DNA from 2 places in the Paenirhizobium cremeum genome. Region 2 is predicted to be linked to the other one. Evidence: riboswitches for the same ligand, from Rfam matches in the RefSeq annotation. Region 2 holds a riboswitch; the other holds the start of a gene.
What was found. A riboswitch is a leader RNA that binds a small molecule or an ion and turns the genes downstream of it on or off. The one in region 2 is predicted to bind cobalamin.
Positions count from the first base shown of each region.

Region 1: linked by a shared signal. The riboswitch ahead of ACLBKR_RS04145 (ABC transporter ATP-binding protein) and the one ahead of cobU (bifunctional adenosylcobinamide kinase/adenosylcobinamide-phosphate guanylyltransferase) in region 2 are both predicted to bind cobalamin.

Region 1 is NZ_CP180217.1:847,155-851,345, reverse strand. It holds gene ACLBKR_RS04155 (DNA-binding domain-containing protein) at 1-672, shown strand, start outside; gene ACLBKR_RS04150 (DoxX family protein) at 657-1,160, shown strand; cobalamin riboswitch at 1,352-1,572, shown strand; gene ACLBKR_RS04145 (ABC transporter ATP-binding protein) at 1,681-2,499, shown strand; gene ACLBKR_RS04140 (ABC transporter substrate-binding protein) at 2,499-3,452, shown strand; gene ACLBKR_RS04135 (FecCD family ABC transporter permease) at 3,452-4,191, shown strand, end outside.
Region 2 is NZ_CP180217.1:1,816,405-1,820,595, forward strand. It holds gene cobN (cobaltochelatase subunit CobN) at 1-943, opposite strand, end outside; gene cobW (cobalamin biosynthesis protein CobW) at 987-2,063, opposite strand; gene cobU (bifunctional adenosylcobinamide kinase/adenosylcobinamide-phosphate guanylyltransferase) at 2,067-2,588, opposite strand; cobalamin riboswitch at 2,815-3,185, opposite strand; gene ACLBKR_RS09140 (hypothetical protein) at 3,267-3,908, opposite strand; gene ACLBKR_RS09145 (ATP12 family chaperone protein) at 3,974-4,191, opposite strand, start outside.

The DNA.
Region 1 (4,191 bases), 970 kb from region 2:
TATCGCAACAATGTGCGCGCCGGGCTCACTGCGGCGCTTGCGTCGCGTTTTCCAGCGAGCGAGGCAATCGTCGGACCCGATTTCTTCGCCGCCATGGCCGCGGCATATATCGCCGCGCATCCGCCTCGCTCTCCGCTGCTCATGCACTATGGCGATGGCTTCGCCGATTTCGTCTCGACCTTCGCGCCGGCGGCGGGCCTGCCCTACCTGCCCGACGTCATCCGGCTGGAGATCGCCCGCGGGCACGCCTATCATGCAGCCGATGCCGTGCCGCTGGCGGCGGAAACGCTGGCGCAGGTGCCTGCCGAACGGCTGGCGGATCTCACCTTCACGCCGCATCCGTCCCTCGCCGTCCTGCGCTTCGCCCATCCCGCCGTCACCATCTGGGCGATGAATGCCGGCGAGGCGGAGCTTGCGCCGGTCGACGACTGGGCGGGCGAGGACGCCCTCATCGCGCGTCCGGCGATGACCGTCGAAGTTCATCGTCTGCCGCCCGGCGCCGCCGCCTTCTTCGACGCGCTCGTCCGGGGCCTTTCGCTGGCGGAAGCCGCCGACCTCGCCGTCCGGGAGACGGACGCCTTCAACCTTGCGGCCGCTCTCGCCACACTCCTGGCCAGCGGCGCATTCATCGACATCACGATCAGGGAGGAAAACCCATGCCACATCCGATGACCATGGCCCCGGCGCAGGGCCAGCCGCTCCTGCACAGAGCGCTCTCCGGCATAGCAATGCTCGAACGCATTCCGAACGGCTTCATCGCCCTGGTCGCACGGCTTTCGATTGCCGGCGTCTTCTGGCAGTCGGGCCAGACAAAGCTCGACGGCTGGCGCGTCTCGGAAAATGCGATCTATCTGTTCGAGAACGAATACAGGCTGCCGCTGCTCAGCCCATGGCTTGCCGCCCACATGGCCGCGTTTGCCGAACATCTCTTTCCGGTCCTGCTGGTCTTGGGACTTGCCAGCCGTCTCTCCGCCCTGGCGCTGCTCGGCATGACGCTGGTGATCGAAATCTTCGTCTATCCGGACGCCTGGCCGACCCACGGCACCTGGGCCGCCTGCCTGCTCGTGGTCATCGCCCGCGGGCCGGGCCTCTTTTCCCTCGACCACCTGATCGCACAGCGCCTCGAGCGAAACGGCGCATCCACCGGCCGCACCGCCTGAAATCCGCTGCGATATCCCCGCCCGATCAAGGAAGCACCCGAGGACCACATCAGGGATGCCCCTCCCGACACGGGAGGGGATCGGCGATTGGACGTTGTTTGTCGCTTGTGCTTTTGGCGGAAGGAGGCCCCTTCGCGCCCGAAGCCTTACAAACCTGATATCGGCAGTTGACTTCATGGCCGTTACAAAGTTACATGCCGGTCGTTGAAGGTTCCCCCAACGGCATACGCTTTCAGGGGATTAAAAGGGAACACGGTGCGACGTACCCATCAGGGCGCAAATCCGTGGCTGCCCCCGCAACTGTGAACGGCGAGTTCCTTCGCAACATGCGCCACTGGCCCGAAAGGCTGGGAAGGTGCGAAGGCGCTTTGACCCGTGAGTCAGGAGACCTGCCGTCGACGATCAACGAAACCTGGCCGGGGTGTGCCTGGGGGAATGACGATGGCGATTGTAGATTTCTCTTCCGATCTTTGCCCGACTGATTCTCGCTTGAGCCCCCGTGCGTTCGCGGAGGCTTGCGATGGAGCTTTCACCCTATCTTCACGGAGCTAGTCCCGCCGCGCTCCTCGTGGAGGATCTCGCGTGGGGGCCCTCGCGGCGTGCGCCGATCGTCCGGGATATCGGCTTTTCCGTTTCCGCCGGCGAAATGCTCGCCATCGTCGGCCCGAATGGCGCGGGCAAGTCCAGCCTGCTGCGCTGCCTCTACCGCTTTCATCGGCCGCTTGCGGGGCGTATCTCGCTGGACGGCGCGGATATCTGGCGGATGCCGCTTCGCAATGTCGCCCGGCGCGTGGCGACGGTCCTGCAGGAGCCGGCCGGCGATTTCGGGCTGACGGTCGCCGAGGTGGTCGAACTCGGCCTTGCGCCCCATGCCGGAAAAGCTGACCGCAGGGAGACCCGTCTCGCCATCGGCGCGGCGCTCGACCTCCTGAACCTTGCCGATCTGGCGCACCGGTCCTTCACCTCGCTGTCCGGCGGGGAAAAGCAGCGCGTGCTGATCGCCAAGGCGCTGGTGCAGAAGCCGGACCTTTTGATCCTCGACGAGCCGACCAATCATCTCGACATTCGCCACCAGCTCGAGGTGCTCGCCCTGCTGTCGGCGCTTCCGACGACCGTCATCGTATCGCTGCATGACCTCGCCCTCGCCTCGGCCCATGCCGACCGGGTTCTGGTGCTGCGCGACGGACGACAGGTCGACTGCGGTCCCGCCGCCGGCGTCCTGACGCCCGATGCCATTCGCGAAACCTTTTCCGTGGAAACCGTGATCGACCGCAATCCGGCGACCGGCCGTCCCCGCTTTTCCTTTCATCTCGAAACGCATGTTCAGGGGAGTATCTGATGCGCCTAGCCCTTCTTCTTGCCGCCACCTTCAGCCTTGCCGCCTCCATGGCGGCAGCATCCGGCTTTCCCGTCACGGTCAAAAGCTGCAATCGCGACGTCACCTTCGAGGCGGCGCCGAAGCGCGCGGTCTCGCAGGACATCAACCTGACGGAGATGATGCTGGCGCTCGGCCTCACCGGCAACATGGCGGGCTATTCCGGCATTTCCGGATGGTACAAGATGGACGCCGCGCTGAAGGAGCGCCTCGGCAGCCTGCCGGAACTGGCGCCGCAGCGGCCGACCAAGGAAGTGCTGCTCGCAGCCGACGCCGACTTCCTCTTCGCCGGCTGGAACTACGGCCTCAAGGTCGGGGGAGAGCTCACCCCGGACACGCTCTTACCCCTCGGCATCAAGGTCTATGAACTGACCGAAAGCTGCATCCACATCATGAAGAAGGACAAGTCGTCCATGGACGACATGTACAACGACATCCTCAACATCGGGCGCATCTTCGGCGTCGAGGAAAAGGCGGCCGCGCTGGTCGACGGCTACAAGCGGGAGATTGCGGCGGCGACGGCGACCGTCGCCGGCGCGGGCGAGGCGCCGAAGGTGTTCGTCTACGATTCCGGCGAGGAAAAGCCGTTCACCGCCGGCCGCTTCGCCATGCCGACGGCGCTCATCGAGGCGGCCGGCGGCAGGAACATCATGGAGGATGTCGAAACGAGCTGGACGGAGGTCGGCTGGGAGCCGGTCATCGAGCGCAATCCCGATATCGTGCTGATTGTCGATTACGGCGCGGTCAGCGCAGCGGAGAAGATCGATTTCATGCGCCGGAACCCAGCCTTCAAGGATATTCCGGCGGTGAAGAACAACCGTTTCGTGATCCTGCCCTATGCCCAGGCCACGCCCGGCCCGCGCAATATCGAGGCGGTGAAGGCGCTTGCCACCGCCTTCCATCCGAAGAGCAACTGATGAGTCATCGGAATTTCGTCCGCGGTCCGCGCCACGCACTGATCCACGCCATGCCGCTGCTGATCGCCGGCCTGGCGCTCGCCCTTGGCGGCACCATGCTGTTCGGCGTCAGCGTCGGCTCCACGGGCATTCCGCTCGATGTCGTCTGGAAGGTCGTCGCCAGCCATCTCGGGATCGAGGGAATAGAGGCAAGCTGGTCGGCGGGCCGCGACAACATCGTCTGGGAAGTCAGGGCGCCGCGGGTCATCCTCGGCGCGACGATCGGCGCGAGCCTGGCGCTCGTCGGCGCCGCGCTGCAATCGGTGACGCGCAATACGCTCGCCGATCCGCATCTGCTCGGCATATCCTCAGGGGCGGCCCTCGGCGCCATCGTCGCCATGCTGCATACCGGCATGATCCTCGGGGCGGTGACGGTGCCGCTCTTCGCTTTCGCGGGGGCTCTCGGCAGCACGGCGCTGGTGATCGCCACGGCGCGCTTCACGCATTCCGCCGATGCGGGCCGGCTGATCCTTTCCGGCGTGGCGATCTCCTTCGTGATCTCCTCGCTCGGAAGCCTCGCGATCCTGCTCGGCGATCCCCGCGCCACCCATACCGTGGTCTTCTGGATGCTGGGCGGGCTGGGCCTTGCCCAGTGGTCGCACCTGCCCTACCCGCTGGCGGCCCTTTTCGGATGCGGCCTCTACATCTTCCTCAACGCCCGCAACTTCAACGCCATGACGCTCGGCGACGAGAGTGCGAC
Region 2 (4,191 bases):
AAAACAGCGTCTGCAGCACCACCGCGCCGGTCTCGTCCAGCACGGTGGAGGCACGCTCGCTGCCCGGAGCAGAGACCGCAAAGCCTGTGGCGTTCAATACGACATCGGGCGAAGCCTCGGCAAAGATACGCCTGAGCGTCTCGACCGAAACCGCATCCTTGAGGCTGGAGACGAACACCGGCAAGGCCGTCAGCCCCTCGGCGCGCAACGCATCGATCATCGCCTCGACCGGCCGTGTCTCGCCGCTCTGCACGAGGGCGCGGTAGAAACAAATGGCGGCAATCGGCTTGGCCACGCGCCCGGCTGCAGTACCCCCCTCTGGCCTGCCGGCAGACATCCCACCCGAGAAAGCGTCAGCTCCGACGGCCTCCCGCCATTCCTCGACCCCGATCACACCTCTGCCCGGCCACCAGATCCCGGCCTTCAGCAAAGGCGCAGCCGGCTGCGGTCTCTCGCAAAAGCCGATGAGCGACATGGCGTAATCGACAAAGGCGGACGCATTCGTCGCGCCCCCCTCCACCAGATAGGACCAGAGCGCGTCGAGATCCTCCGCCTTGACAGTCGAGAAGGCGGAAAGCCCCTCATCCGGCTTGTCATCGCCAGGGAGGACGGCAATGACCGCTCCCGACCGACGGACGCAGGCATTGAGCGCCTCCAGCGCGTAGTGAAAATAGCTCGCGCCGCCGAGCGCCCGGATGACGATCAGCTTCGCATGCCGCGCGGTCCGCTCGACATAGGTATCGACCGACATCGGATGCTTGAGCTGCATCAGGCTGGCCAGCCGCACGCTCGGACCGCCCGTCCGCCCCGCAACAGCGGTCGCAATCGCGGCAAGCTCGGTATCGGCGGCGGAAAGGAAGAGGATATCGCCCGGCGTCTGGCCGAGGTCTATCGCCTCCTCGCCATCGCTGATCGAACCTTTCTGGGCTAGCAGCAGGTGCATCAGTGTTGTCCTAAAGGGAGCAGCGTCATCGGCGGCTAAGGCCTTACGAAGCCGCCTTTTCGACAGCCTCCGCCACTGCGCCGTAATCCCATTCGTGCAGGCCGATGACCACCAAACGCGTCTCGCGCGTCTCGCCGGCCGCCCAGGGACGGTCGAAATAGGTGTCCACCCGCGAGCCAACGGCCTGGATGACGAGGCGCATCGGTTTGCCGGGCACGTCGATGAAGCCCTTGAGGCGCAGCACGTCATGCGTTGCGATCACATCCTTCAGCCGCTCGACGAAACCGGCCGGATCGGCAATCGGCGGAAGCTTCATCACGAAGCTTTCGAATTCGTCGTGGTCGTGATGATGGTCGTGGGCCTCGCCGCTTTCATGCAGCGCCTCATGTTCCAGTTCGTGATGCGACTTGCGGTTCTCGATGTCGTCTTCGGTGCCGACGCCGAGACCGAGCAGGACGAGCGCCGGCACATCGCCGTTCTTCGCCTCGATCAGGGTCGGCTTGCGCGCGATCCGCTCGGCCACCTCCGCCCTCACGCGGGCCACGCCCTCGCCGTCCAGAAGGTCGGTCTTGTTGAGCACGATCAGGTCGGCGCAGGTGAGCTGATCCTCGAACAGTTCCTCGATGGGGCTGTCGTGGTCGAGGCTGTCGTCGGCCTCGCGCATGGCATCGACGCGGTCGTGATCGTCGGCGAAACGGCCGGCGGCGACCGCCGCGCTGTCGACCACCGTCACCACGCCGTCGACGGTTACCCGCGTGCGGATGTCCGGCCAGTTGAAGGCGGCGACCAGCGGCTGCGGCAGGGCAAGACCGGACGTCTCGATGACGATGTGGTCGGGTTTCACGTCGCGCTCGAGAAGCTTTTGCATGGTCGGCACGAAGTCGTCGGCGACCGTGCAGCAGATGCAGCCATTGGTGAGCTCGATGATATCGTCCTCGGTACAATTTTCCGCGCCGCAGCCCTTCAGCACCTCGCCATCGACACCGAGATCGCCGAACTCGTTGATAATCAACGCGATCTTCTTGCCGCCTGCATTCATCAGCATGTTGCGGATGATGGTGGTCTTGCCGGCGCCGAGAAAGCCGGTGATGACGGTTGCAGGGATCTTTTGCTGCAGCATGGTTCAACCCTTCATTTTCAGCGGCAGTCCGGCCGCGACGAAATAGACGTCGGTCGCCGATTGCGCGACCAGTTGGTGAAGGCGGCCGGCATGATCGCGAAACTCGCGCGCCATGCGGTTCTCGGGCACGATGCCGAGGCCGACTTCGTTGGAAACGAGGATCAGGCGGCAGGAGAGGCCGGCAACGGCGGCGGCAAGCTCCGATGAGCGTGCCGCGACATCCTCTTCCGCCATCATCAGATTGGTGACCCAGAGCGTCAGGCAATCGACCAGCACGACGCGATCCGAACCGTCGATCCGGCGCAGCAGGCCGACGATATCGACGGGTTCCTCATGGGTCGTCCAGCCGTCGCCCCGGTCGGCGCGATGCTTGGCGATCCGCTCGCGCATCTCGTCGTCATAGGCGCGGCCCGTCGCGACATAATGCCGGCCGAGGCCCGAACCCGTGGCCAGCCCCTCGGCAAAGCGCGATTTACCGGAGCGTGCGCCGCCGAGCACAAGGATAGATGATCCCCGTACCGTCATCGCTTGAGGCCGCTGCCGCAGGACGAAACCATGGGCAGGCATTCGAGCCGGCCGTCATCCCCAATGGTAAGAAATCGCAACGCACCGACCATATCCCAGGGCGCGCACCCCGGGAGCAATATGCAATGCGCCAATGCGCGGGATCTGGAGACCCCGCTTCTGGATGACGTCGCCACGACAACCTCCGTGCTGGCAACAAGGGGTATCCTCCCCTGTGAAGGTTGGGCCAATGCCCGGCACGGTTGGCAGGTCTCCTGGCTCGCGGGTCGTGGCGCTCGTTGCGCCAGCGGATATTCCTCACCTTCCCGAGGGATCGATGCTGTGCGAAAGGGGACGATTCGTAGATAATAGAGGCGTCCGCCCTGGCTGATCGCGCAGCCCCTCAGTGGCTTTTCCGGCTCCCCTTTCTTCCGGACCGGCCGCACCATGCGACCGTCATCCAGCGAAAAATGGCACCGGACGGAATACCCTCGCCGCTCTACAGTCGCGGGGTCGGCTGCGATGGACGGTCCCGGTCTGGGTCACCGTTGTCGCATTCCCTTTTGCTTTTCAATCCGCCTGCAGGCGGACATGAAAACCATCCGTAATCAATTTGATTAGGCCCGGTTCCGGGCAAAGTCAATCGCGGTCGGCGCCAGCCCGGCGCGGGCAATCGGGTGCCGGAAGGGCGCCGGCCCGTCAGGGCCGGGCCGAACCCTTGCCGAGCGTCACCGTGCCGCTGGCACCGTCTTCGGGATAAGACTTGCCGGGCGTCGCGGTCGGAGGAGCGGCCGGAGGCTCCGGCATCGCCGGCACGACAGCTTCAGGCGGATCGCTGACGAGCCTTGTCATCATCGTGCGCGGTGGGCGCACAAGCTTGCGCAGCGAGGGATTGACCAGCGAGAAGGCAAAACGGACACGGGCGGAAATTTCTTCGGCAAGGCTTTCCTCCGCCATGCCGGGCGCATCGGTCGAACCGTTGACATTGAACGTGCCCTCCGCGACGGGCTCGCCGGTCTCCAGCGAAACGGCCGTCGCCGTGAAGCGGGCATTGGGAATGCCACGACGGGCGCCGAAGCCCGTCCCGACCTCCTCGATCCGCACCAGGATCGCCACACGCTGGGCGCCGGCCGGCGGACGCGTCGCCGCGATAGCCGCTGACACGCGGCGGTCAACCCCTCTGATGACACCCAGTGGCACGCCGGCATCCGCCATGACGGTCACCTCGCGCACATAGTAGACGAGCGGCCTTGTGATCGGCCGCCCCTGGAAAATGCTGCAGGATGCAAGCGCCGCCAGAAGCAGCAGCGCAAAGCTGAACCTGAAGATCCGTGCAAGCATGTGAAACGTCCCGGCCGATGATTCCCTGTCAGCGGCAGGATTTCACTTTTATGGTTAGCGAGCGGTTAATTCGCGAGCCGCAGGGCCGCAAACAAGGCGGTTGCGGCAACCATTTCCTCGAAGCGTTTGGCGCGTCGAACCTGCGCCTCGGCGTCCACGCCCCAATGCTCGTCCGTCCAGTCCTCGTCGAGATGGGCGAGCGCCCAGATCTCGTCGCGGCCGAGCCGCCCATGGGCAAATGCGAGCGCCAGAAGCGCCGAGCCGGTCAACGTGGTGACGACAT